DNA from 3 places in the Halomonas sp. PAMB 3264 genome. Region 3 is predicted to be linked to each of the others. Evidence: predicted binding sites of a transcription regulator. Region 3 holds the regulator's gene; each other region holds the start of a gene.
What was found. Region 3 encodes FliA, which starts transcription of late flagellar genes. Its sites were predicted from a motif close to CTAAAGTTNNNNNNNNNNCNGCCGATA; they were not measured.
Positions count from the first base shown of each region.

Region 1: the regulator FliA is predicted to act here: its motif matches at 714-740, upstream of RN347_RS14385 (flagellin).
Region 2: the regulator FliA is predicted to act here: its motif matches at 1,117-1,143, upstream of fliD (flagellar filament capping protein FliD).

Region 1 is NZ_CP134866.1:3,179,677-3,181,944, reverse strand. Features, by position in the region: gene RN347_RS14390 (flagellin) at 1-607, shown strand, start outside; gene RN347_RS14385 (flagellin) at 812-1,666, shown strand; gene RN347_RS14380 (glycosyltransferase) at 1,940-2,268, shown strand, end outside.
Region 2 is NZ_CP134866.1:3,187,487-3,189,754, forward strand. Features, by position in the region: gene fliD (flagellar filament capping protein FliD) at 1-1,043, opposite strand, end outside; gene RN347_RS14420 (hypothetical protein) at 1,353-1,670, shown strand; gene RN347_RS14425 (serine hydrolase) at 1,989-2,268, shown strand, end outside.
Region 3 is NZ_CP134866.1:3,566,285-3,568,552, forward strand. Features, by position in the region: gene RN347_RS16290 (MotA/TolQ/ExbB proton channel family protein) at 1-699, opposite strand, end outside; gene RN347_RS16295 (RNA polymerase sigma factor FliA) at 740-1,438, opposite strand; gene RN347_RS16300 (flagellar protein FlhE) at 1,464-1,868, opposite strand; gene RN347_RS16305 (hypothetical protein) at 1,906-2,268, opposite strand, start outside.

The DNA.
Region 1 (2,268 bases), 390 kb from region 3:
CAACCTGCAACGTATTCGTGAGCTGGCGGTGCAGGGCGCTAACGATACCAACACGGAAGAAGATCGCGCGGCGATTGCCACCGAGATCACTGAGCGTATTGAAGAAATTGATCGTGTTGCGGGTAGCAACAACTTCAACGGTACTAACTTGCTGGACGGCGTTAGTACTGACGACCTGGAAATTCAGATCGGCGCGAACACCACTGACGATGACACCATTTCAGTAAGCCGCTTTGACGCCACTAGCGACAACCTGGGCGCGGTGAGTGGTGGGGTTGCCAACCTGGAGGCAGCGGCCACCGCGGTATCAGGTGGTGGTGACCATAGTGATTTCCAATCTTTGATTAATTCAGTGGATAGCGCCGTAAAAGAATTGGACACTAATCGTGCGGAGCTGGGTGCCACGCTCAACCGTTTCGATTCGGTGATCGACAACCTGGCAACGACCGAAACCAACCTTTCCGAAGCTCGGTCGCGCATCGAAGATGCCGACTACGCGGATGAGGTCTCCAACATGACCCGCGCTAATATCCTCCAGCAGGCGGGCACCTCCATGCTGGCGCAGGCTAACCAGACGCCGCAGTCCGTACTGTCTCTGCTGGGTTAATTGCTCGAGCAGTAGCACAACGAGTGAAGTGAACGACGGGGCCGCAAGGCCCCGTTTTTCGTTGGGCGCCTCCCGCATTTTTTCTCATGTGAATCGCGCGAAAGGCCTAAAGAAGTACCTCCAACAGCCGTTAATTATAATAACGGCGATGCAAGCGCCGATTTAAAGGCCTCTTCTGGGCCACTAAACACAGAGGATTACCCCATGTCCGTCATCAATACCAACATTACTTCCATGATTGGCCAGAACAACCTGAGCAAGTCCCAGGGCATGCTGGCTCAGGCGCAGGAGCGTCTCTCTTCCGGCCTGCGTATCAACAGCGCTTCCGACGACGCAGCGGGCCAGGCCATCGCTAACAAGATGACCGCCCAGATCAAGGGTATGGATCAGGCGAGCCGTAACGCCAGCGACGGTATCTCGCTCGTTCAAACCATGGAAGGCGGTCTGGACCAGATCAACGACAACCTGCAGCGTATTCGCGAATTGGCGGTTCAGGGCGCCAACGATACCAACACCGCCGATGACCGTACTGCGATCACCACTGAGATCAACGAGCGTCTGGCCGAGATCGACCGCGTAGCAGGCAGCAACAACTTCAACGGCACTAGCTTGCTCAATGCCAGCGGCAGCCTGAGCATTCAGGTTGGCTCCAACACCGATTCCGAAGACGTGATTAGTGTCAAGACCGTCGATGCGACTGTGGCGGGTCTGGGCTTAGCAAGCGGCAGTGAAATCACCGGCACCACATTTGCCGTTAGTGGTGGCACCGCAGCCCACAGCAGCTTCCAGAATCTAATCGACTCCGTCGATGCCGCGACCAAGACTCTGGACACCAACCGCGCAACCTTGGGTGCCACGCTGAACCGCTTCGACTCCGTAATCGACAACCTGGCGACCACCTCGACCAACCTGTCCGAAGCGCGCTCACGAATCGAAGACGCCGATTACGCGAAAGAAGTGTCCAACATGACTCGCGCCAACATCCTTCAGCAGGCGGGTACCTCCATGCTGGCCCAGGCGAACCAGACGCCGCAGTCTGTACTGTCTCTGCTGGGTTAATTCTTTCAGCGGTACAACTAATGAAACAACCGAACGGGGCCAAAAGGCCCCGTTTTCTTTTAGGTGGCTCAGTGTCAGCTCCTTTACACGTTTCCTACCAGGCCAGCCTAAAGCGTGGCGTCGCACATTCGGTAACTATAATTATCTCCTTCGCAACCCTGGTTCCTGAAGCAGTCCATGGAATACCTGCTTAAAAACCGGTGCATTTGCCTCTTTGGTACACGTGGTCGCGAAGTAGACTAGGCAGACTGCCACTTTTTTGCGAGCTGCCTAATGGCCAAGACGACTCCCGCCACACCCAAACGTAAACCTCGTTTGCTATGGGCCAACCCGTTCTGCCTTTTGGATACGTCCAGCGGTGCAAGCATGACCGTACGCCAAATGCTGCTTCAGTTAGTGGCCAATGGGTATGACGTCAAAGTGCTGGGAGCGACGGTATTCGACAACCCCAAGGGAATGGCGATTCTCAAGGAGCAGTTCGCTGATCTCGATTCCCATCTGCACCAGTTGATTGACGCGAAAGATGGTCCTCTGACTCATCAGATGCTCGTGAGCTACAGCTATAACCGGAATCATTTCACCACGCACGAAGAAGGGCTCTG
Region 2 (2,268 bases), 380 kb from region 3:
GCAATGACGTTATCCAGCTTTTCGTCATCGACCTTTAGCGTACCGTCGGTTTGCAATGAAATGCCGACGTCGGACAGTACGTTGAAGCCGTCACCGCCGGTCATACCGCTAATAGCCTGACGGAGCTCGCGCTCGACGGCTCGTGTGGTCGCATCAGCGTTCAAGCCTCCCGACTGGCCCGTTTCCACATCGAAGTTGGTCAAGGTATTCAAGGTGCTCTTGAGCGTGTTGAAGCTTTCCACAAAGGTATTCACGTTCTCACGCAGTGCTTCATTATCCTGCTCGACCTTGATGGTACTCGAAGTACCGGCCTCCGTGAGCGTCAAGGTCATTCCTTGAATGGCGCCCTCGACCTGGTTGGAGGCACTGACGATATCGATACCGTTGACGTTGAATGCCGCGTTCTGTCCCTTTTGCACGACCTGAGTGTCCGAGGTGGTGCCATCACCGGATAGAATGGTCGAGAAATTGGTACTTTCGATACTGGCATCAGCGCCGGTCTCGCTCGACATGACCGAGAGCCGATACCCTTGCCCGTCGTTGATGATAGAGGCAGTCACCTGACCGCCGCCTTGATCGTTGATGGCGTCTCGAATGTCTTCAAGCGAACTGCCATCGGCGATCGTGATCTCGGGCATACTGCCTTCAGTCAGTGCGAAGCTGAGCGTCTGCTCACCGCTGACAACACTTTCGTCAGCGCTATCCAAACGCTCTGTCACGAGGCTACCAGCAGTTGCCAGTTGATCGACCTCTACGTCGTACCGGCCCGCCTGTGCTTCGCTGGACGCAATGGCGATAACACCGTCGCCCTCGACATTGGTGGTGAGGCTTTCAAACGACGACGTATCGTTCAACGCCTGGGTGGCATCCTGGAACGTGGAAACCGCGCTTTTGAGCGCTCCATAGGCAGAGACGGTCGTGTTGGCAGATTGAACCTGCTCGGCAATGGGCTGAAGTTTGGCGCGCTCGGCGGTTTGAAGCTGATCCAATAGCCCGTTTAAATCGAGCCCCGAGCCAATGCCCAGTGAAGATATGGAAGCCATCGATTGCTGCCCCTTTAAATGTGATCGCCTGCTCTTTAGGCGAGCTGAAATTTGCCTGTGTCAATGCATTGATTATCGGCAAATCGCGCAGTGTCTTTAGCCTTTATCACACTTTTAACTTAGTAAACGGTTATTTTCTGTAATCTTTACGACTTTTTCGGTTAAAAGAGCCACCCAAGAGGAAATAACCGCAGGGCGCAATACGTACCGAGCCCAAGCGTTGAACACGCCAAAAACTTAGACCTTGGTCTAAATAGGTCAGCTCCATTACACTAGGGAAACGTTGTTCGTTAATCGATGGAGCATTCAATGCCCTGCGAAGGTGACACCCCCGCCGCCTCTGCCGCCGTAGACGCGTCTCGGCTGCGTCAGTGCCTGTTCACACTGGCAGAGCTTTTGTACGTGAACGGTCATGTGTTGGAAACCGTGACGCTGCCCGGCTGCGGGTTGGCAAAGCGCGAGATCGCGGCGCTCGATGAGCAGGATGCGGGCTGGGCGGCGTGTCGTGAAATGCTTGAATCAAACGCGGCGGGAATGACCAATCAGGAAGGGCGTTTCGTGCTGACCTCCCTTGGCCGGGACATCATGTTCGACCTGTTCGGCCAGGGCGCGGCGGACTGCGCCTAGCGCAAAAGGCTCCGCTCGAACGTAAAAACGCCCGCATTTGCGGGCGTTTGTGTTTGGCACGGCGCCTTGATTAGCGCAGGCCAAGCATCGAAAGAATGAACAGCACGACGACGACCAGACCCACGATATAGATGATGTTACGCATTGCGGCGCTCCTTGCTTTTTTGCGTTTTAGGAAAATCAAAGGGTTGCTTACCCATCGAGGCAACATCCTCAGACTAGCAGGCTTTGGGGCGGTTTGCGTAATTTACGTGCGCCTGGCGCGCGCACGCTCTACGCTTTTTGAAAGCCTCGTTGGCATTACAAAAAGGAAAACCCATGCGCGTGCGAATGTTCTCTCAAGCGGTGATGCTCGTGCTGGGGTTAGCGCTCTTGAGCGAAGGGGCGCTTGCCCAAACGCCCTCCGACGCGGCCTTCAAGGCGCTCGATGAGCAGGCCGGCGCGCTCGACCGGCTGCATACGGTCGTGGTGGCGGTGGACGGGCATCGGGTACACGAATTTCATCAGGGTGGGCCGGGGACGAGCACGCCGGTCAACGTGAAGTCGCTCTCCAAGACGGTGCTGGCGGCCATTACCGGTGCGGCGATTGAAGCCGGCG
Region 3 (2,268 bases):
GCGCTTGGTGATCAGCGAAATGCCTTCGAGCACCATGTTCATGGTGATCAGGCGCTCCTCGGTGCGCCGCTCGAGCTTCACCGCCACCGGTTTGAACACCAGATTCGCCAGTAGGATGCCGTAGAAGGTGGTGAGAAGCGCCACCGCCATGCGCGGCCCGATCACCTCGAGATCCCCCGCGTCCATGACTTCGAGCATGTTGACCAGCCCGACCAGGGTGCCGATCATGCCAAACGCCGGGGCATAGGTCGCCATGGTGCGAAAGATCTGCGCCTCGGCGTGCTCGCGCGCCTTGAGCCTGGCGATGCGCCAGCGCAGCATGTCAAAGATCTCGTCTTCCTTGGTGTTGGCGATGACGAGCTGGATGCCGGTGCGCAAGAACGGGTTGCGGGTGTGTTCGAGCTCGCGCTCTACCGCGCGCACGTCGCCCTTGAACCAGAGCCTGGCCATGGAGACCAGCTCGTCGATGTCGTCGCGCACGAAGGTATTCTCGCGGCGAAATACCAGCCCCACCAGGCGGACCACGCGCACCACCTCCTTGAGCGGATAGCTGATGAAGGTCGCCGCCAGCGTGCCGGTGATGACGATGGCAAGCCCGGGCAGGTTGATAAAGCTTGCCGCGGACTCCGCGGTAAAGAACAGTACGCTCACCAGCAACAGGATGCTGGCGCCTATTCCAATCAGGGTAGAGGGGTTCATCGACGGCTCCTCGCCGGTAGGGATTAACGGTGAAAACGGCTCAGTCCGGCTCGTGCAGACGCGCCCGTAAACGGCTGATGGCCTGGCTGTGCAGCTGCGATACGCGCGACTCGGTGACGCCCAGTACCGCGCCCACCTCCTTGAGGTTGAGCTCTTCCTGGTAGTAGAGCGCCATCAACAGCTTTTCGCGCTCCGGCAGCGCTTCGATCGCGGCAATCAGAGTGTCGCGCTGCTGGCCGTCCAGCAGCTCCTCGAAAGGCGCGTTCAGCGACTCCTGAAGCGGCTCGCTGCCCTCTTCCAGAAGCTCCTCGAAGGGCAGCAGGTGGCCGCTGTTGGTGTCCGCCAGCAGCTGCTGATACTCATCGAGCGGGATGTCCAGGTCGCGGGCGATCTCGCTCTCTTCCGGGGCGCGCCCCAGGCTTTGCTCCAGCCGGCGCACGGACTCGTCCATGGCCCGGGCCGAGCGGCGTACGCTGCGCGGCAGCCAGTCCCGGGTGCGCAGCTCGTCGACCATCGCCCCGCGAATTCGCTGGCTAGCAAAGGTGGCGAAGCTCGCCCCCTGGGCGGCATCAAAACGCCCCAGCGCCTCTAAAAGCCCTACCATGCCGGCCTGGATCAGATCGTCGAGCTCGATGCTGGCCGGCAAACGAACTTGCAACGCCAGCGCCTGGCGACGCACCAGCGGCATGTGCTGGTTGACCATATCGCTGTGTTGGATTCTTCCCTTTGCTGTATACATCGGCGTGCCCCTGGCTAATCGCTGGTCACTGATAGTTCACAATCACTTGAAGCCCTCTCACCCTCACCGGCGGCTGGCCACGCCCCAACGCGAAACGAAACTCGAGCGGCGCGCCGGCATTGAGCCCGGCAAGGCCGGTGGCACTGCCGCGCTGGCCGTCGAGGGCGACGCAGCGCTCCGGGTGGCAAAGCCAGGCATGGATATCGGCCCCCGGCGGCGCTTCGAAGCGCCAGTTGACGCGCTCGATGCGCCCCTGATGAATCTCGGCACTGGGCGGCGGCGCGAGCGCCTGGCTGGCACTTGCCCGGTCGCTCATCGCGACCATCAGCCCGGTCGTATCGACACTCCAGCTGCCCCCGCCCGCCAGGGCCGACAGCGAAAGCCCGCTGGCCACCACCCCACTCAGCGCTGCGAGAATGACGTTTCTCATTAGCATAACCTAACCATAGTGGCTCACTCAGTATGGCCTACCTGGCCAAAAGCAGCAGTTCGATCCCCAGGTACGCCGCCGCCGCCGCGCGCAGATTCTCGAGCAGCCCGGCGCGGGGCAGGCCCGGCTCATGCAGCGCCAACAGCCGTTTGGGCCCCTGGTGTTCGCTGACCAGGCGCAGCGTGCGGTACATGGCGGCGAACGCCTCGGCGTCGCTTCGCACCCACAGCGCCCAGCGCGAGTAGCGCGCGCAGAGCGCCTGGAGCGGCGCATCGGCGTCCACCGGCACGACCTCCCAGCTCTCTGGCGTTGCCGCCCAGCGCCGGCCAAGCCGCGACCACTCGTCGAGGCGCGCGATCACCGGCTCGCGCTGCTTCGACCCAAGCCCGACCACGGCGAG